DNA from 4 places in the Rhodococcus sp. P4_E4 genome. Region 4 is predicted to be linked to each of the others. Evidence: riboswitches for the same ligand, from Rfam matches in the RefSeq annotation. Region 4 holds a riboswitch; each other region holds the start of a gene.
The links. Region 4 has a riboswitch for cobalamin ahead of AC1DVN_RS28555 (CbtB domain-containing protein). Riboswitches for the same ligand answer to the same signal wherever they lie in the genome.
Positions count from the first base shown of each region.

Region 1: another riboswitch for cobalamin. It lies ahead of AC1DVN_RS03615 (ABC transporter substrate-binding protein); the one in region 4 lies ahead of AC1DVN_RS28555 (CbtB domain-containing protein).
Region 2: another riboswitch for cobalamin. It lies ahead of metE (5-methyltetrahydropteroyltriglutamate--homocysteine S-methyltransferase); the one in region 4 lies ahead of AC1DVN_RS28555 (CbtB domain-containing protein).
Region 3: another riboswitch for cobalamin. It lies ahead of cobN (cobaltochelatase subunit CobN); the one in region 4 lies ahead of AC1DVN_RS28555 (CbtB domain-containing protein).

Region 1 covers NZ_JBFUJB010000002.1:140,833-145,903, forward strand. The annotation lists gene AC1DVN_RS03605 (ABC transporter ATP-binding protein) at 1-643, opposite strand, end outside; gene AC1DVN_RS03610 (FecCD family ABC transporter permease) at 640-1,680, opposite strand; gene AC1DVN_RS03615 (ABC transporter substrate-binding protein) at 1,677-2,672, opposite strand; cobalamin riboswitch at 2,789-2,936, opposite strand; gene AC1DVN_RS03620 (MMPL family transporter) at 3,006-5,071, shown strand, end outside.
Region 2 covers NZ_JBFUJB010000001.1:128,254-133,324, reverse strand. The annotation lists gene AC1DVN_RS00650 (ABC transporter substrate-binding protein) at 1-327, shown strand, start outside; gene metE (5-methyltetrahydropteroyltriglutamate--homocysteine S-methyltransferase) at 269-2,533, opposite strand; cobalamin riboswitch at 2,693-2,901, opposite strand; gene AC1DVN_RS00640 (helix-turn-helix domain-containing protein) at 2,999-3,436, opposite strand; gene AC1DVN_RS00635 (response regulator transcription factor) at 3,657-4,286, opposite strand; gene AC1DVN_RS00630 (sensor histidine kinase) at 4,283-5,071, opposite strand, start outside.
Region 3 covers NZ_JBFUJB010000019.1:129,037-134,107, reverse strand. The annotation lists gene cobN (cobaltochelatase subunit CobN) at 1-2,671, opposite strand, end outside; cobalamin riboswitch at 2,711-2,843, opposite strand; gene cobG (precorrin-3B synthase) at 2,895-4,037, shown strand; gene AC1DVN_RS20990 (precorrin-8X methylmutase) at 4,057-4,683, shown strand; gene cobJ (precorrin-3B C(17)-methyltransferase) at 4,680-5,071, shown strand, end outside.
Region 4 covers NZ_JBFUJB010000031.1:48,957-54,027, reverse strand. The annotation lists partial or broken gene AC1DVN_RS28565 (NAD(P)-binding domain-containing protein) at 1-1,406, shown strand, start outside; gene AC1DVN_RS28560 (CbtA family protein) at 1,451-2,227, opposite strand; gene AC1DVN_RS28555 (CbtB domain-containing protein) at 2,218-2,412, opposite strand; cobalamin riboswitch at 2,438-2,576, opposite strand; gene mhuD (mycobilin-forming heme oxygenase MhuD) at 2,664-2,972, opposite strand; gene AC1DVN_RS28545 (alpha/beta fold hydrolase) at 3,018-3,755, shown strand; gene AC1DVN_RS28540 (HIT family protein) at 3,740-4,165, opposite strand; gene AC1DVN_RS28535 (helix-turn-helix transcriptional regulator) at 4,204-5,071, opposite strand, start outside.

The DNA of each region.
Region 1 (5,071 bases), on a different contig from region 4:
CCACAACCGCGAGCCCCGCCGACGCAAGTTCGGCGAGCAATTCCATCACGATCAACTGGTGACGAAGATCGAGATGATTGGTCGGCTCGTCCAGCAACAGAACCTTGGGCTGCTGAGCCAATGCGCGCGCTATCGAGACACGTTGCCGCTCACCACCCGACAGGGTGGACACGTCGCGTCCGGCAAGCTCGACCAAACCAACCTGCTCGATGCACCGGTCCACGATGGCGGTATCTCGCTCAGTGCTTCGGTCCAACCAGCTACGGTGCGGAGTTCGTCCGAGCGCGATCGATTCACGAACCGAAAGTCCTGCCGAGACAGTAGGTTCCTGGACGCTCGCCGAGATGGTTTTGGCGATGTCCTTACGCGAGAGCGTCGTCGAGTCGGCTTGATCGATCAGAACTGCGCCACCTGTCGGAGTCAAAGCGTTGTAGCAGCAGCGCAGCGCCGTCGTCTTGCCACTGCCGTTGGGTCCGACCAAGCCCAATATTTCACCGGACGTCACCGCGAAAGTGATGCCGCGCAGGACTTCGCGGTTGCCAAGCCGCGCCCGGGTCTCGACGAGTTCGAGCAGAGGCGCAGCTTCGGCGTCCTTCGGGAGTGTCTCTGTTCTGGCCTGTGTCACTGTTCTGGTCTGCGTCACTGTTCGAGCCTCCGATACTGCCGGTAAAGCATCCAGACGAAGATCGGTGCACCCACGAGGGCGGTGATCACTCCGACCGGAACTTCGGTGGATTGTGCCACCGAGCGCGCAGCGGTATCCGCGGCAACCATCGCGACGGCGCCCAGAAGGGCTGCAGCAGGGAGCAGTCGAATTGCTCTGGTGCCGACGATGAAACCGGCCAGATGTGGGATCAGGAGGCCAATGAATCCGATTCCACCGGCAACGCTGACTGCCGCGCCCGCCAGTACGGAGACCGCAAGCAAGGACAACACACGGAACCGCCGGACGTTCATACCGAGTGCAGCAGCCCCGTCGTCACCGGTCTGCAAGACGTCCATCCACCGCGAACTGAACAGAAGGGCTGTGCCGACGACGACCAGTGCGATCGTCGGGAAGATCAGCGTCGACCATCGCGCATCACCGAATCCGCCGGCAATCCAGTGCATCACCGACGTCACGTGCCGATCATCGGCCAACACCAGGATGCAAAAGGTGATGAGCGCCGAGAATATCTGGGCGAGCGCTACACCCACCAAAATGATCGCGGTCGGCTGCGGATACCGGCCGCCGATCAGCAGTGCGAGAAACAACGGGATCATCGCCCCGACGAATGCTGCGACCGGAATCGTGAAAACCCCGAGGAGGCCGGCGCCGAAACCCAGCACCGAGACGAGCACCACCATGAATCCCGCACCCGACGAAACTCCGAGCAGATACGGGTCGGCAAGAGGATTCCGTGTGACAGCCTGAGCAACAGCACCCGACATCGCCAAGGAAGCACCCACGACCGCAGCCGTGAGTGCACGTGGCAGGCGGGAGTCGATCACGATCGACTCCCGCGCCGCGGTCCACCACGTTTCGAAAGTCCCTGGCGCCAAACGGGCTCCGACTATCGCCCAGACGTCACCGACGGGAATGCGAACCGATCCCAAGGAGACGGCCAACCCCAGGACGATCGCCAAGGCGACCGCCAAGCCGACAAGTAGGGCGCCGTACCCGTAACGCGTGCGGGTCACTTCGCCGCGTCAGCGCCCGGATGGAAGGCCGTCGCGATGGTCTGTGCCGAACGCACCAACCGTGAACTCTCGAACAGGTCCGCGAGAGGAACCACGACGAACCGGTTCTGCTGCACAGCAGGGGTGGTCGCCATCAACGGCTGGGCGCGGAGGAAGTCGATCTTCTGCTCGGCGGTCTTGTCTCCGTAGTCGATGACCACGATCGCCTGGGGTGCACGCTCGGCAACAGCTTCCCACGATGCGTCGATGTAGGGCTTTGTCCCTTCGGCGAAGATGTTCGAGACGCCGGAGTATTCCGCGACCAATTGACCGACGCCGACTCCGCCGATAGTCGTCGGAACCTGGTCACCACTGTCGTAGAAGAAGGTCGGTACCGGCGCCGCGTCTCCGACCGAAGCGCGGACGGAATCGAGACCATCGCTGATCTCCTCTGCGACCTCGCGGGCGGAATCTTCGACGCCCAGGACTCGACCGAGTTGCGTGTAGTCGTTCTCGAGCAATCCGATGTCGGGGAAACCGGTGCCACAGTATTCCGAGAAGAGGAAGGTGTTGATTCCGCGCTCGCCGAAAGCGTCTCGGGAACGGCCTTGCTTCTCGTTGAAGGCACTGGTCATTCCTCCGACCACGAAGTCCGGATCGACGTCGAGGACCTGCTCCATGCTGGGGAACGTATCGGAGAGGCTGGGAATCTTGTTGAATACATCGGCGGTCTCCGCAGTTGGCGGGTTGTCGCTGTACGCCCGACCGACGATCCGGTCACCCGCACCGATTTCGATGAGCGCCTCGGTGACATGCCCGTTCAAAGACACGATGCGCTGCGGCGGCGAGTCGAAGGTCATCTCTCGATCGCAGTTGGTCACGGACACAGCCTGTGCGAAGGATTCCGCAGCAGACGCGGACTCTGATTCCTGGCCTTTGGAACAACCTGCCGAAACAAAGGCGACCGCGATGAGAACAGCGGCGGCGCGGGACGGGGAGAACTGAAGTGACACGGGGACCTCGTAAGGGCTCTGAGCCACGAATGAGAATCCGACAGACAACTCCGCCCGCACACTGATACTCGGCCAGAGCTCCTGCTGGACTTCCTTTTCGTAGACCACGACGAATGGATGTCGCACACCGCGCGGTGGGTAATCGGGCTTGCCGACGCTCGGTGACTACCGAGAATCGACCTACCGTTGCGGGTCAGCGCCGGATTCGGACCGGCTTCCCCCACACACGTGGCTTGCAAGTGCTTCGAGCAGTATGCATGACGTTTCCGATTCAAGACCAAACGCCCACTACAGTCGATCTGGCCAGACGCCCCCACACACCGGAGTTGATACATGACACGCTGGGCCCAAACCGTCGTCGCCCGGAAATGGTGGGTACTGAGCCTCGCGGTTCTGATAGTTCTCATCAGTGGGGTGTGGGGACTCGGAGTGTTCGGCAAGCTCAGCCAGGGCGGCTTCATCGATCCGGGCAGCGACTCCGCGAAGGTTGCGGACATCATCGAAGACAATCTCGGACCGCAGACCCCGGACATCATCGCGATCTACTCACCCACAGACGGTAAGACCCTCGACGACATCGGGCCGGCAGTGACGGCCGCCGTCGACCAGTTCAAAACGGAAGTGCCGACCGCGTCGGTGAAGTCGTATTGGGGAACGGACGCCGCGGCCAAGGCCAGTCTGCTCTCGAACGACGGATCCATGGCGGCCGTTGCGATCACGTTGGCACCGGACTCGGGCGTCACACCTGCTACTTTCGCCGATCTCTTGCCGAAGCTCGAAGTTGAAGGTGCCGAGGCACAATTCGCGGGTAACACCGTCGTCGGCGTCGCGTTCAACACCAAGCTGGAGAAAGACCTGGTGGTCGCCGAAGCCATCGCCATTCCGATCACTCTGGTGCTGCTGGTCTTCATCTTCGGCGGCGTCGTCGCTGCGGCGGTTCCGGTGTTCGTGGGTGTACTCAGTGTCTTGAGCGCCTTGGCGGTTCTGCGAGTCCTCACGCTGATCACCGATGTGTCTTCGTTCTCGATCAACGTCGCTTCTCTTCTCGGGTTGGGACTTGCAATCGACTACGGACTGTTCGTGGTCGGTCGGTTCCGTGAAGAACTGAATTCGGGCTCGGACCCGGGAGCGGCTGCGCAGCGGACAGTTCTGACCGCGGGTCGCACCGTCATGTTCTCGGGTCTGCTGCTGATCTGCGCGTTCAGCGGCATGCTCGTTTTCCCGCAGGCCGTCATCCGGTCTTTGGGTTTCGGTGCGATCGCAGCAGTACTGAGCGCGGCGGTTCTGTCGCTGACCGCTGTGCCTGCGCTGCTTGCCATTCTGGGGCATCGCATCAACGCCCTGACGTGGCGCAAGGATGCGGCGCAACGCGGCGAGGAACGCTCGCGCAAGTTCTGGGGCCGCGTCGTCACGTGGGTGATGAAGCGTCCGGTCGCGGTCTCGGTGACGATCGTGGCCGTGCTGCTCGTGATGGCCTCGCCGCTGCTCGGTGCCCGTTTGGGAGAACTCTCGTACACCGCACTCCCGGACAACGACCCCGCTCGCGTCGCAATGGACACGTTGGTCAACGACTTCCCGCAGACCGGCAACGGCGCGACGATGATCCTTCAGGCCGAGGACGGGAACACTCTCACCCCGGCCGAAGGTGCAGCGATCGCCGAGTCCGCCGGTCAGGTCGAGGGCATCGGTCAGGCGACCGTCGTCGCGAGCACCAATCAACTCATCGCGGTTCAGGCTCTCTACAGCGAGGGCTCTACGCCCCAATCACAGAGCACCGCAGTGACAGATCTGCGTGCGATCTCCGCTCCCGACGGAACAGTGCTGCTTGTCGGTGGCGGTCAAGCCATGGTCGACGACGGCAACAACGCCGTCCTGCACTGGTTGCCGGTGATGATCCTCATCATGGTCGGATCCACCTTGATCCTGTTGTTCCTCGCGTTCGGTTCGGTGGTCCTGCCCATCAAGGCGGTACTGATGGCCGCGCTGAGCCTCGCGACCACCTTCGGAGTCCTCACCTTCGTCTTCCAGGACGGTCACGGCGTCGAACTCCTCGGGGTCAGTCAAACTCCGCTGGAGGCGACGTTCGTCGTGCTCATCCTGGCGGTGGTGTTCGGATTGTCCACGGACTACGAGGTTTTCCTGATGTCCCGGATGGTCGAGGCCAAGAACGCGGGAGCGACGACGGAGGAAGCAGTCAAGTTCGGAACCGAACGCACCGGCCGAATCGTGACGGCCGCCGCCCTACTCCTGATCGTGGTGACGGGGGCATTCGCGATGTCCGGGTTGTCGGTGATGAAGTTCCTGGGCGTCGGCATGATCGTCGCGCTGATAGTCGACGCGACCATCATCCGCATGTTGCTCGTGCCCTCGCTGGTGAAGTTGATGGGCGAAGCGAACTG
Region 2 (5,071 bases), on a different contig from region 4:
GATCTGATTTCCATGCTGTACGCGAAGCATGACTACGACGTGTCCTACTTCGCGTTCAACGTGCTGGAAGAGTCACCGTTCGTGCGTATGTACGGCAACCTGTTCAGCGAATCGCCGTCGAACATTCTCGGCTACAAGAACGCTCGGATGGACGAGTTGCTCGGCAAGCTGCAAACAGCGTCGGGCGAGGATGAGCGGCGAGCCGTCATCGACGATATTCCCTTTTTGGTAGTGCCCACTACCAAAAAGGCGCACCGGGGCTTCGCCCCTAAAGCTCCGCTCGTACCACCTTCGCGGCTTCGACGAGGTTACGAAGCGACGCTTTGACCTCGATCGGCCCCCGTGTCTTCAATCCGCAGTCCGGATTGACCCACAATCGTTCGACCGGAACAGCTTTGAGTGCTTCGCGTAGCGACTCCGCGATCTCGTCGACGCTCGGCACCCGCGGCGAGTGGATGTCGTAGACACCGGGGCCGACGCCGAGATCGAACCCGACCGAACTGAGATCGTCGAGGACCTCCATGTGTGAGCGTGCCGCCTCGATGGACGTGACGTCCGCGTCGAGGCCGGCGATGGCGCCGATCACCGCTCCGAACTCGGAGTAGCACAGGTGCGTGTGGATCGCGGTGGAATCCGCGACGCCCGAGGTGGCCAACCGGAAGGCGCCGACCGACCAGTCCAGGTAGGCGCGCTGATCCTCGGCACGCAGTGGGAGTAGTTCTCGCAGAGCCGGTTCGTCGACCTGGATGATTCCGATTCCGGCGGCCTGCAGGTCGACGGTCTCGTCTCGAATGGCCAGTGCGACTTGATTTGCCGAGTCGGCGAGGGGTTGGTCGTCGCGGACGAACGACCAGGCCAGAATGGTGACTGGTCCGGTGAGCATGCCCTTGACCGGCTTGTCGGTCAGGGACTGTGCGTACGTGATCCAGTCGACGGTCATCTGCTTCGGGCGCGAGACGTCGCCGTACAGAATCGGCGGACGCACGCAGCGGGTGCCGTACGACTGGACCCAACCGTTGGCGGTGGCGAAGAATCCGTCCAACTGCTCCGCGAAGTACTGGACCATGTCGTTGCGTTCCGGCTCACCGTGAACAAGCACGTCCAGGTCCAGCTTTTCCTGGAGCGCAACAACTTCGGCAATTTCGGCGCGCATACGGTTGACGTACTCGGCTTCGTCGATCTCGCCCTTGCGCAGTGCTGCGCGAGCGATGCGGATCTTCGAGGTTTGCGGGTACGAACCGATGGTCGTCGTGGGCAGCGGCGGCAGAGAAAGCAGCTCGTCCTGGGCAGCGCGACGTTCGGCGGCGGGCGCGCGACCGGTCGCCGAGTTCAGCACCGCGTCCAGGCGTCCCCGAACACTCGCATCATTGAGTCTGCGATCGTCCTTGCGGGTCGACGCGGCCGCTCGTGCCAGAGCGAACTCGTCCTCCACCGACTCTCTGCCCTGTGCGAGAGCGGTTGCAAGAGTTACTACTTCCTTGACCTTCTCGGTGCCGAACGCAAGCCACGAGCGCAGGGCCTTGTCGACATCGGACTCAGCGTCGAGTGTGTACGGAACGTGCAGCAGGGAGCACGACGTGGAGACGGCAAGCGTGTCGACGCTGCCGAGCAAGGCACCCAAAGTGCTCAGTGCCGAGTCCAGATCGGACCGCCAGATGTTTCGTCCGTCGACCACTCCGGCGACGATTAGTTTGCGGGCGAGGTCAGGTACGGAGCCGATCGAATCCTGACCGGCCACCAGGTCGACGGCAAATCCTTCGACGCCGGTGGACGCAAGCGCGGGCAACGCGTCACGCAGCGAACCGAAGTACGACGCCAACAGGATCGACGGCCGCTCGGACAGCGCTGAAAGCTGTTCGTACGCAGCGCGTGCCGCTTCGATTTCCTCATCGGTGCGATCGCCCACGAGGGCCGGTTCGTCGAGCTGAACCCAGCTCGCACCGGCCTTCGCGAGCCGCCCGAGTAGATCCGCGTAGAGGGGGAGTAGTTCGTCGAGCCGCGAGAGCAGCGGCTCGTCTGTGCCGACAGCCTTCGAGAGCAGCAGGAAGGTGACCGGTCCGATGACGACCGGGCGGGCTGCAATGCCGTCGGAAAGTGCTTCTGCCAGTTCGGACAAGACCTTGGACGGGTCGAGTGCGAACGTGGTGGACGGCGAGATCTCCGGCACCAGGTAGTGGTAGTTGGTGTCGAACCACTTCGTCATTTCGAGCGGCGCGATGGTGTCCGTCCCACGGGCAGCGGCAAAGTAGCGGTCCAACGGATCGGCGACCGACGCGACGCGGTCGGGCAGCGCGCCGAGAAGAACTGCGGTGTCGAGCATCTGGTCGTAGAAGGAGAAGGTATTGACCGGGACGGAGTCGAGGCCCAGGTCACGGAGGTCGGCCAAGCCCTGCCGACGGAGGTCACGGGCGACAGCCTGCAGGGCGTCGGCGTCGATGCGCCCTGCCCAGTAGCTTTCGGTTGCCCGCTTGAGTTCTCGATGAGGACCGATGCGCGGTGAGCCCAGCACGGTCGAAGTGAATGTTGTTGTCACGGAGTTTCTCCAGATTGCCAATGCATTGATGGCCACTGCCGGCAGACGGGTACACCTCACGAGACCTCGAGTTTCGGCGGACAGTACTGCCCGCACCGCACACGAGGTCCGATGGAGATCTACACGCCCATTCCACGAGGCGGTGGACCGTCGGGCACGGCGTGCCCGACACAGTCGGCAGGTCTTCGGACTCGCGGGCACTCGATCGAGTTGGATCGAACCTACTGGCCGTCGCTTCCCAGGCGGATGCCCAGTGCACATAAACGGCGGTCGTTCCTGCTTACCGCTGCGGGACAGTCCCGGATTTTCACCGGGTTCCCTCTCACTCCGACAGCTTGCGCTGACGGGGCTTCGACGCCGGGAACGGTCTTCGGGGCTCCTCATGACCGCGCCGGGCGAACCAGCTGCATCGACCAGCATAAGGCCAACCCTCCCTGAGCAGTCAAGGAGAGTCGGCGAAGGGCGCTACGCGCGTGACATGTAGGAATTCGAGTCCGGTGGTACGCGCGGAAGATTCTCGGAGGAACGTAGATTCTCCGCCATTTCGACAAGCAGATCCTGCGAAGACGGCGATAGATCGACGACGCGAGAGGTGAGGTTTCGTAGGCGCACGTTGTGCAGCTGTTCGAGGAGAGAGAGGTCCGCCTCGCCGCCCGAGATCGCGGGCGGAGTTTGATCGGACGGGGCGTAGAAGTAGTCCGGATGGACGTTGAAGAAGTGGGCGAGGGCGGCAACCACTTCGGGTGACGGGTTGGTTCGGACGCCGGTGCGCAGTTGGGACAGGTACGGCGTCGAGATGCGGCAGCCGAACTCGGTCATGCCGCGAACGACCATCGCGTTGGTGACGTGAAAGTCGGCAGTCTCGAACAGCGAGTTCAAGCGATCGTTGAACTGGTTCGACATGAGACGTCCCTTCCCCCGTTACACACAGGCTCCGTCGATTCAATTAACTGCATCATAGCCAGTTATCGAACGATTAGCTGTTTTGGATTCTCGCGAAGGGGGTCGTTTGCAGGGAAAATCCCTAGGGTAGAAGGTCCCTACTTTGAGTGATCTGGACAAATCGCCGTCAAGAATCGAACCGCGAACTATTTGCCGGGGAAGTGGATTCCGGCCACGCGGATCAGAGCCAGCCGTTCGACTCGGCGATTCTGACGGCTTCCGCGCGCGTCGACGCACCCGTCTTACCCATTGCGGATGACAGATGATTTCGAACCGTCCCTGCGGACAAGAAGAGCGCCCCTGCGATGGCTGCCACGGGTGCGCCGTCGTGAGCGGCGCGCAGTACTTGGGTCTCACGCTCCGTCAGAGGCGACTCGCCGCTGACGAGGCTGTCGGCCGCAAGGGTGGGATCGACGACGCGCAGTCCGGCGTGGACACGCCTGACTGCGTCGGCCAACTGCCTGGCGGGTGTGTCCTTGACGACGAACCCGCCGGCCCCGGCGTGCAGGGCTTTGCGAAGAAATCCGGGACGTCCGAACGTGGTGACGATCAGGACTCGGGTGTCGGGTGCTGCCTCGCGAAGGGCCGCCGTCGCGGCGATTCCGTCCATGCCGGGCATCTCGACGTCCAGAAGCGCGACATCCGGGCGGTGTTCGAGAACAGCGGCCACAACCTCGTCGCCGCGACCGACCTCGGCCACCACGGAGAGGTCGGATTCCAGATCGAGTAGTGCGGCCAACGCTCCTCGCACGAGCGCCTGGTCGTCCGCCAAGAGCAGCCGTATGGTTGCTCGATCGCCCTGGCTGTTCACTCTGTCTCCTGTTCGACTACCTGAAGTGCAAACCCCTGCGGCTGGGGATGAGTGATGATCACTCGTGCGCCCGACGCTCCGGCGCGCTCGCGTAATCCGATCAGACCGTTGCCGGAAGACGTCGACCCGGCCCCTTGCCCGTCGTCGACGACCGACGCACTTTTTTCGTCGACCGTGATCCGGCAGTGGGTCGCACCGCTGTGTCGAACGACGTTGGTGACGCCCTCACGGATCGTCCATGCAAAGAGTTCGCGAAGACGCGTGGGAACCATGTCGGTACTGCTCGGCACCTCGTCCTCGATACCAGCCGCACGCAATGCCTCTCGTGCTCGGGCTATTTCGACGGGAAGAGAAATCCCACGAAATCCTTCGACGGCCGAGCGCACGTCTGCCAACGCGTCACGCGAAAGTCTTTCGAGGTCGTCGAGTTCGTTGCGCGCACGTTCGATATCGACATCGAGTAGGCGATTGGCCAGTTCGGCTTTGATCGTGATGACGGTCAGCGAGTGTCCGAGGATGTCGTGCAGATCGCGCGCCATCCTCGTTCGCTCCTCCATGATTGCCCGCTGCTCCTGCTCTTCGCGTTCATGGAGCATGGCGAAGTTGCGGCTGATCAGGGACATGATGCCCCAGGTCGCGAATGCGGCCGCGCAGACTCCGAGCGAGAGTCCGGAGTAGTTCCCCCACCCGGACGAGAGGCTGACTATCTCCACGGAGGCCGCGAACACCAAGGCGAGAATGCCGCCCGCGACGGTCGGCAGCAGCGTCACCGCTGTCACCGCGAG
Region 3 (5,071 bases), on a different contig from region 4:
GGCTTGCTTCGTCCCAGACGGGGCGAACACCGAGGAGCGCGAACACTTCGGCGATGTCGTCGCCGGAGGTACGCATTGCGGCGGTTCCCCACACCGACAGACCCACCGAGCGCGGGTACTCGCCGTGATCGGCGAGATAGCGAGCGGCGAGCGACTCGGCCATCGCCTGACCGGTCTCCCACGCCAGGCGTGAAGGAACTGCCTTGGGGTCGACGGAGTAGAAGTTACGACCAGTGGGAAGAACGTTGATCAGGCCGCGCAGCGGCGAACCGCTCGGACCCGCGGCGATGAATCCGCCGTCGAGCGCGTGCAGGACCTGCTTGATCTCGTTGTCCGTCTGCCGCAGACGCGGAACCACTTCGGTGGCCGCGAACTGCAGGATCTTCACGACGGTCTCGTCGTCGCTGAGTTGTTCTGCCGCAGCGGGGTTCCAATCGGCGTCGTACATGCCGCGAACCAGTGCGTGCGCCTTTTCCTCGACGTCGTCGACACGGCTGCGCGACTCGTCGCCGTCTTCGCTGAGCCCGAGTGCTTCACGCAAACCGGGGACGCTCTGTTCGCCGCCCCACATCTGACGGGCACGCAGCATGGCGAGGACCAGTTCGATTTCGGCGTCGCCCTGGGGTGCACGGCCGAGAATGTGCAGACCGTCGCGGATCTGGACGTCCTTGATCTCGCACAGCCAACCGTCGACGTGCAGGAGCATGTCGTCGAACACGTCTTCTTCAGGCCGCTCGGCGAGGCCGAGGTCGTGGTCCATCTTGGCGGCACGCATCAGTGTCCAGATCTGCTGGCGAATAGCCGGGAGCTTGGACGGATCGAGTGCGGAAATGTTGGAGTGCTCGTCGAGCAGTTGCTCGAGGCGGGAGATGTCGCCGTAGCTTTCGGCACGGGCCATCGGCGGGATCAGGTGATCGACGAGCGTCGCGTGAGCACGACGCTTGGCCTGTGTTCCCTCGCCCGGGTCGTTGACCAGGAACGGGTAGATCAGCGGCAGGTCGCCGAGCGCTGCGTCGGTGCCGCAGTTGCTGGACATGCCGAGCGTCTTGCCCGGCAACCATTCGAGGTTGCCGTGCTTGCCGAGGTGCACAACGGCGTCGGCGCCGAATCCGCCGTTGTCCGGGGTGGCAGCGATCCAGCGGTAGGCCGCGAGGTAGTGGTGGCTCGGCGGCAGATCCGGGTCGTGGTAGATCGCGACAGGCTTTTCACCGAATCCCCGCGGCGGCTGAACCATGAGGACGATGTTGTTGAATCGCAGTGCCGCGATGACGATTTCGCCGTCCGGATCCTGCGAGCGATCGACGTACAACTCGCCGGGCGCTGTGCCCCAGTGTTCTTCGACTCCGCTGCGCAGTTCCTCGGGCAGGGTGGCGAACCAGTCGCGGTACTTCGCTGCCGAGATGCGGATCGGATTGCCCTCGAGCTGCTCGGCGGTAAGCCAGTCGGGATCCTGTCCGCCGGCCGCGATCAGGGCGTGGATCAGCGCATCGCCGTCCTTGGCTGCCAGGCCGGGAACTGCGTCAGGGCCGTCGACCGGACCGAGGTCGTAACCGGCAGAACGCATTTCGGTGAGCAGATCGATTGCGCTCGCCGGAGTGTCGAGGCCGACGGCGTTGCCGATACGGGCGTGCTTGGTCGGGTACGCCGAGAGCATCAGAGCAACGCGACGCTGGGTGGTCGGAATGTGGCGAAGCTTGCCGTGACGGACGGCGATACCGGCGACACGGGCAGCGCGCTCGGCATCGGGGACGTACGTGGACAGCCCGTCGGAGTCGATTTCCTTGAAGGAGAACGGGACGGTGATGATGCGACCGTCGAACTCCGGCACCGCGACCTGCGTCGCGACGTCGAGAGGCGACAGTCCGTCGTCGTTCTCGTCCCAGGTGGCGCGGCTACTGGTCAGGCACAGCCCCTGCAGGATCGGGACGTCGAGTGCAGCGAGTGCGGCGACGTCCCAGGCTTCGTCGTCCCCACCAGCGGACGCGGTGGCGGGCTTGGTGCCGCCGGCAGCAAGAACTGTCACGACCATGGCGTCGGCGCGGCGGAGCGTGCTCAGAAGTTCGGCTTCTGCGGTTCGCAGAGATGCGCAGTAGATCGGCAGCGCAGTGCCACCGGCCTCGGCGACCGCGTCGCACAAGGCCTGGATGTACCGGGTGTTTCCGGCCAGGTGCTGGGCGCGGTAGTACAGAACTGCGATGACCGGACCGCTCGCCGCGTCGAGATCGGGCGCGAAATCAGCGATTCCCCAGGAAGGCAGGTGAGCCGGCGGCTCGAAACCGTGACCGGTGAGCAGGACGGTGTCGGAGAGGAAGTGGTGCAGCTGTGCCAGATTCTGCGTGCCACCCTCAGCCAGGTAGTTGTGCGCCTCGGCAGCAACACCGGCGGAGACCGTCGAGCACTCCATGAGGTCGGCATCCGGCGCGTGCTCGCCGCCGAGAACGACTACGGGGAGTCCGGAGGCGAGGACCATCTCCAAGCCGTCTTCCCAACTACGACGGCTGCCGAGGATACGAACGATCACGAGGTCGACGCCGTCGAGCAAGGGCGGCAAGTCCTCCGAGACCAGCAAGCGTGAGGGGTTGGCCCAGCGATAGGAGACGCCGTCGCCGGCTTCCTGGCTGGCGCGGGCGCTCAGCAGATCGGTATCGGACGTGGAGAGCAGAAGAATCACGGGTGAAGCCTTCCTGGGGTTTCGCGCCCCGTGGCACAGATCTGTCATCGACGGCGGTTGAGGGTCTGACTCGTGTTTCCGAGCGGAAACACGTCCCGCTCGAGCAACACTCACAGTGGCGCGACCGCACCGGACTTTCACCGGTTTCCTCAACTGCCGTCACTGGTGGTGGTGATGCTACCGGTCCGCAGAAGGCACTCATGACAGGTCGTACCCTGGAGCCATGCCCACGGACCGTTCACAGCCAGACGCGTGCCCGGGTGCACTGCAAGTTCACCACGCCGCCGACGGCGCACTGGCACGCGTGCGCCTACCCGGCGGACTCCTCACCCCGGTCCAATTGCAGACGCTCGCCGACGCAGCGCGCGATCTCGGCAACGGGCAGATGGAACTCACTTCGAGGGGCAACGTCCAACTGCGCTCGGTCTCGGATCCCGAAGCCTTCGCGGCGCGAATCGCGTCGGCCGGCCTGCTGCCGTCCGCGACGCACGAGCGAGTGCGCAACATCCTCGCGTCCCCACTGTCCGGCCGTATCGGGGGCGTCGCCGACATTCGTGAACTGGTCCACCGTCTCGATTCGGCGATCCAAGCGGATCACGCATTGGCGGATCTGCCAGGGCGAACCCTGTTCACCCTCGACGACGGGCGCGGAGACATCACCGGGCTACGGGGCGATTTCGGACTCCATGCGCGCAGCGCCACCGAGCATTCACTGGTGCTCGCCGGTCACCACACCACTCATCTCGTCCAGGCGGACGACGCCGTCGAATTGCTCCTCGAGGTGGCTCGATCATTCCTCGACGTCCGCGACAAGCACTGGCGCCTGGCCGAGGTTCCGGACGGAATCGAACGCACCCTCGAGCAGCTGGGTCTGAGCGCCGAGTCCACCGGTGCTGCGGACCTCACGCCGGATGCACGGCCCACCATCGGCTGGCTCGAGCAGCGCGACGGGACCGTAGCCCTGGGCGGAGGCTTGCGATTCGGGCTGCTCGACGCTCGGCTGGCCGAGTTCCTGGCCGCCGTCGACAAGCCCGTTGTCGTGACGCCGTGGCGATCGGTGCACATCTTCGACCTCGACGAATGGGCTGCCGAGCAGGTAGTCCGGGTGTTGGCGCCGATGGGGTTGATCTTCGACGAGAACTCACCGTGGCTCGACGTCACCGCCTGCACCGGAAGCCCGGGATGCGAGAAGTCGCTCGCCGATGTGCGCACCGACGCAATCACCGCCGTCGAGCAGGCAGAACTGCCCGTCGTCGGGCGCCAGCACTGGGCCGGGTGCGACCGCAGCTGCGGACGTCCCCGCGGGGACGTAGCGGATGTGATTGCGACGGGTGACGGTTACCGGGTGAATCCGGCCGATCGGTGATGCCTCTATCGTGTGGCACATGATCGAGTACATCCGTGACGGCGCGGAAATCTATCGCCAGTCCTTTGCCACCATTCGGGCCGAAGCCGACCTGAGCCGTTTCCCGGCGGATGTCTCGCAAGCTGTAGTGCGCATGATTCATGCAAGTGGCCAGGTCGATCTCGTCGACGACGTCGCCTTCACACCCGGTGTCGTCTCGGCTGCGCGCGCAGCTCTGCGCGACGGCGCGCCGATTTTCTGCGACGCCCAGATGGTGGCTGCCGGCATCACGCGCAAGCGTCTGCCCGCCGGTAACGACGTAATCTGCACCCTCGGCGATCCGCGGGTTCCCGTGCTGGCGTCGACCATCGACAACACTCGCTCGGCGGCTGCTCTCGAACTGTGGGGAGCCAAGCTCGAGGGCGCTGTTGTCGCGATCGGAAACGCACCCACCGCACTGTTCCATCTCCTGAACCTCATCGAAGCCGGCGCGCCCCGTCCGGCCGCCATCGTCGGAGGTCCGGTCGGCTTCATCGGCGCTGCCGAGTCGAAGGAAGCCCTCATCGAACACGCCAGCGGGATCGATCATCTCGTGCTCCGCGGCCGACGCGGCGGCAGCGCGATCACCGCGGCCGTCGTCAATGCGATTGCGAGCGAAGTCGAATGAGTGCAGGCAAGCTCTGGGGTGTAGGTATCGGCCCCGGCGATCCCGAATTGGTGACCGTCAAGGCCGCCCGCGTCATCGGCGAGGCCGATGTGGTTGCGTTCCACTCCGCGCGGCACGGCAAGAGCATCTCCCGCGGAGTTGCAGCGCCGTACATGCGCGAAGGACAAATCGAAGAACACCTCGTATACCCCGTGACCACCGAGACCGTTGATCATCCCGGCGGATACCAGGGCGCGATGGACGAGTTCTACGAAGCGGCTGCCGAACGGTTGGCAGTTCACCTCGCGGCCGGTCGAACCGTCGCGTTGCTCGCCGCCGGCGATCCGCTCTTCTACAGCTCCTACATGCACATGCACAAGAGGCTGGCCGATCGCTTCGACGCCGAAGT
Region 4 (5,071 bases):
GTTTGAAAGGAGATGAAGGTTGGACCCTGCTGACGTCGTTGCAGGAATTGAAGGGACACGAAGAAGGTAAGGGCACTCGCCGGCCTCGTGGAGCGAAGCACGGAGCAGACCCGAACCGCATCACGTGGGCCGAGCAGAAGGAGATCGAGGATCGCGAACTCGGTTACACCACACAGCCTTACGTCGTGATCGTCGGCGGCGGCCAGGGAGGCATCGCCCTCGGTGCCCGGATGCGCCAACTCGGAGTTCCGGCCATCGTGATCGACAGCCACGAGCGGCCGGGCGACCAGTGGCGTGGACGCTACAAGTCCCTGTGCCTGCACGACCCGGTTTGGTACGACCACCTGCCATACATGCCGTTCCCCGACAACTGGCCGGTGTTCGCGCCCAAGGACAAGATCGGCGACTGGCTCGAGATGTACACCAAGGTCATGGAGGTTCCGTACTGGAGTTCCACGACCTGCACCTCTGCGTCGTTCGACGAGAAGACCCAGGAATGGACCGTCGAGGTCAACCGCAACGGCGAGAAGCTGACGTTGCGTCCCAAGCAGTTGGTGATGGCGACGGGTATGTCCGGCAAGGCCAACGTTCCGACGTTCCCCGGGCAGGACAAGTTCCTCGGCGATCAGCACCACTCGAGCAAGCACCCCGGCCCGGATCAGTACGTGGGCAAGAAGGTCGTCGTGATCGGGGCCAATAACTCCTCGCACGACATCTGCGGCGCACTGTGGGAGAACGGCATCGACGTCACGATGGTGCAACGCAGCTCGACGCACATCGTGAAGTCGGATTCGCTGATGGATTTGGGCTTGGGCGATCTGTACTCGGAGCGAGCACTGGCCGCGGGCATGACGACACACAAGGCGGACCTCACGTTCGGTTCGCTGCCGTACCGGATCATGCACGAGTTCCAGATCCCGGTGTACGACGCAATCCGTGAGCGCGACAAGGATTTCTACGATCGCCTCGAGAAGGCGGGCTTCGAGCACGACTGGGGCGACGACGGTTCAGGTCTGTTCATGAAGTACCTACGCCGCGGTTCGGGGTACTACATCGACGTCGGCGCGGCCGAACTGGTTGCCAATGGAGACATCAAGCTCGCGCACGGCAACATTCGTGAGCTGACCGAGAACAGCGTGATCCTCGAAGACGGTACGGAATTGCCTGCCGACGTGGTGGTCTACGCGACCGGCTACGGCTCGATGAACGGCTGGGTGGCGGATCTGATCGGTCAGGACACCGCCGACAAGGTCGGCAAGGTGTGGGGCCTGGGCTCGAATACCACCAAGGATCCGGGACCGTGGGAAGGCGAGCAGCGCAACATGTGGAAGCCGACGCAGCAGGAAGCGCTGTGGTTCCACGGAGGCAATCTGCACCAGTCGCGCCACTACTCGCTGTACTTGGCGTTCCTTTATTAACCGCCCGCGGTTAATAAAGGCGCACAGCAGGTTCAGCGAAGGGCGTACTTCTTTGCTACTTCGGTGTTCTTGGTCGCGCGCTCGGTGAGGAAGGCGAATGCCAACCCGAGTACGAGCCAGAGCGTCGCCTGCGTAGCGAGCGAGGAAAGTCGGAACTCCCACAGCAGAGTTGCCGGGAAGTCCTCGCCCACCTCGTTGATGCCGGGAAGCGAGACGTAACCGATCGTGGCGATCACCAGGAACGCAGCCACCGGAGCAGCGATGCGCACGCTGAGGAACTCGTGCCCGGAAACTGCCTTTGCCGCCGCTGCTGCCGCGGTGACGGACAGTAGCCCGAGAATCACGGCGGCCAGCCACAGCAGTGTGCGCTGGTTGATGGTGTCGGGATCTCCGACGGCCGGCGGATTGGCCGGGTACTTGAAGAAGGGCACGGCCTCGATGGCCAGCCAACCACCGACGGCGATGGTGATCGCCAACAACGGCCCGGACATTCCGGTGAGTCGTCGAGCGTAATTGGCAACGACCGAGAAGATCGCCCCGAGTGCCAGTCCGGCCAGCGCTGTGGCCAGGAACAGCCCGGCGCGCTGCCCGTCGCGGCTCACCAGTGGTTCTTCTTCGTCACCGTGCGAATGCCCAGCGGCTTCGCCGGCAACCTCACCGGTGGCGCTGTTGGCTTCTTCGATCGCAATGGCGGCATTGACGTGCGGTTCACCCAGCACGAATGCAACTCCGCCGGCAAGGATGCCTGCGATCAAACCAGCCAACAAACCACGAATGAGAAGCTTCGTGAAATTGTCGACTAGTGGCACGGCAGGCCCATCAAGTGTCGACCGTCGTGCATCAATTCATGCATGTACATGCCGGTGCGAGAGATAGCGCCCTGGTCGAATCCGACCAGGTAGAGAGCGAGCATCGCGAACAGAACTACTGCAGCGGCGAGGAAAGCAAGACGAGTCGAATCGATCGACGTATCGGGAGAATAGGCGAGAGCCATCGAAGCCTCCTGGGATTTTCGCGTCCCCTAGGTCCATGCGATGGCCGAAGTGTCTGGCTGTCGAAATAGTCGTGCCGAAAAAGGCACTTCACCTCGAATTACAGTGGCGCGACCGCTCCGGGCTTTCACCGGATTCCTGTCGGACCATCGCGTTTACATGCGAACTTTTGCACTACTGCCCGCACCGTGTCAACGCGTAAGCCGAGATGACCGTCGATTGTGCCCGCCAAGGCGGGCACAATCGTTCTAGATCAGCTCTTTGCGGCGACGTCCAGAACAACTTCGAACTCGAGCAACGACGCACCCGAAGCGACGGGCTTCGCACGCTCGCCGGAATGGGCTTCGCGGGCAGGGCCGTCACGCCAATCGGCGAACGCCTGCTCGGACTCCCACTGCGTCACCACGAAGTAGCGGCTCTCACCTGCGGTGGGGCGGAGGAGTTGGAATCCGAGAAAGCCCGGGGAGTTCTCGACTGCATGAGCGCGTGCTGCGAAGCGCTTCTCCAGTTCGGGGCCGGCGCCCTCGGGGACCTCGATTGCATTGATCTTCACGACTGCCATGCAAGCGACATTACCCGCGCACCTTCACCGCGTACCGTGACACTCGTGTTGCATGACGAAGGTGGAACAGGACAACCGATTCTGTTGTTGCACGGCCTCATGGGCAGCTCGAGGACGTGGCGACGCCAGGTGCCGTGGATCCGCGAGTTCGGCCACGTCTACACGTTCGACGCCGCCGGTCACGGCCGGCCCGCGCCGTCAGAGCTGACCACCGAGGCATTCGTCGACGACCTGGCATCTGCCGTTGCGTCCATCGAGGAGCCGATGATCGTGATCGGCCATTCGATGGGGGCTCTGCACGCGTGGTGCTTCGCCGCATCGCATCCCGAAAAGGTTTGTGCACTGGTCCTCGAAGACATGGCTCCGGATTTTCGCGGACGCACCGCCGCGGATTGGGCTCAGATGATCTCGGCGTGGCCGCAGCCGTTTGCTTCCGAGGACGCGATGAAGGAATTCTTCGGGCCCGTCGCCGGCCAGTACTTTCTCGACTCTTTCGACCGCCGCGACGACGGGTGGTACCTGCACGGCGAGGTGTCGACCTTCCGCGACATCTCGGAGGAGTGGGGCACGAGGCATTTCTGGGATCAGTGGAAGGCGATCGACGTGCCGACCTTGCTGATCGAGGGAGAGTTCACCATCACCCCCGAGGGACAGATGCGAGAGATGGCCGAGAGGCCGGGAACTCGGTACGTACGTATTGCCGACGCAGGCCACCTGGTTCACGACGATCAACCGCAGCGCTATCGCGAAGTGGTGACGGAATTCCTTCAGACGGTGAGCTGACTGCGGATCGACGCGCCCACCTGCTCCAGTTCGACGGCTCGCCTGGCCAGGAGTCCGGCAGCGAACTTCGCCTTGTCGCCGCGATGGCGGGGGACGACGTGGAGGTGCGAGTGAAACACGGTTTGGCCCGCGGCACGCCCGTCGTTGACGAGAAAGTTGACTCCGTCAGCGGCGATGTCGCAGCGGCGTAGAGCTCCGGCGATGAGCGTGCCGACGCGGAACATCTCTGCGCCCTCGTGGCTTTCGAGAGCATCGAGGTTTTCTGCATGACGCTTGGGGACCACCAGGGTGTGTCCGCGACTCACCGGTCGGGCGTCGAGAAATGCAAGAGTCGTCTCGCTCTCGTGGACGAGAATCGCCGGCTCGGTCAGCGCGACGATCTTGCAGAAGACACAGGTATCGGTGCTCATGCCTACAGAATGTAGTCCGAATCAGATCCGACCCGGGACTACAGCAGGCGCAGCTGACGTGCCTTCGTGATCGCTTCGTTTCGATTGTGTACGTCGAGCTTCTTGTAGAGAGTGCGCAGTTGAGTCTTGACGGTGTTGACGGACACGTACAGTTTGTCGGCCATCGCGGCCGACCCCATGCCGAGCGCCAGGAGTGAGAGGACCTTCTGTTCGCGTTCGGTCAGCTCCACGATACGTACGAATCCCGGAAATGATTCCGCAGGAGCCCTTTTCGAGAACTCGGCGAGTGCACGCGATTTTGTTACTGCCATCGATTCGAGTTTCTCGACGTCCGCCGATCCAATGGTCGCGAACGGACGCAGAAGTCCGGTTTGGTCCGCGATACTGCACGCTCTGGACCACTCCTGAGAGGCGAGGCGTGGCTCACCCAGCTCGGAGTGTGCAACCGCTTGCACCAGAAGCGATTCCATCTGTGCCCGCGGATAGGATTCGCCAGACCAGTCGAACTGATGGCACAGCGCCACAGCGGCCTCGTTCTGGCCGATTCGCTGACGTAAACGCGCCACCGACGCGAGCGTCCACGGGTTGGCTGCAGGATCGGCAATTTCCTTGGCCAGAGCCGTCGCCTTGTTTCCCTCGCCGAGTGCGAGCAGGAGATCGATTTCTGCGGATTGCAGCAGAGGAAGCGCGAAAGACGTGGCCGTGTACTGCTTGGAATGCACTCCAATCGCGTTGTGGAGCAAGGACAGAGCGGAAGATGCACTGCTCTGAGTCAGGGCGAATTGGCTGTGCGCATAGACGACGAACGCCCATAGCTCCTCGGTGTCAGACGGAACGCCGAGGTCGGTCAGTGCGATACGTGCGTCACCGAAGTCGAGTGTGTCGAGAGCGGCGAGAGCCCGTGCC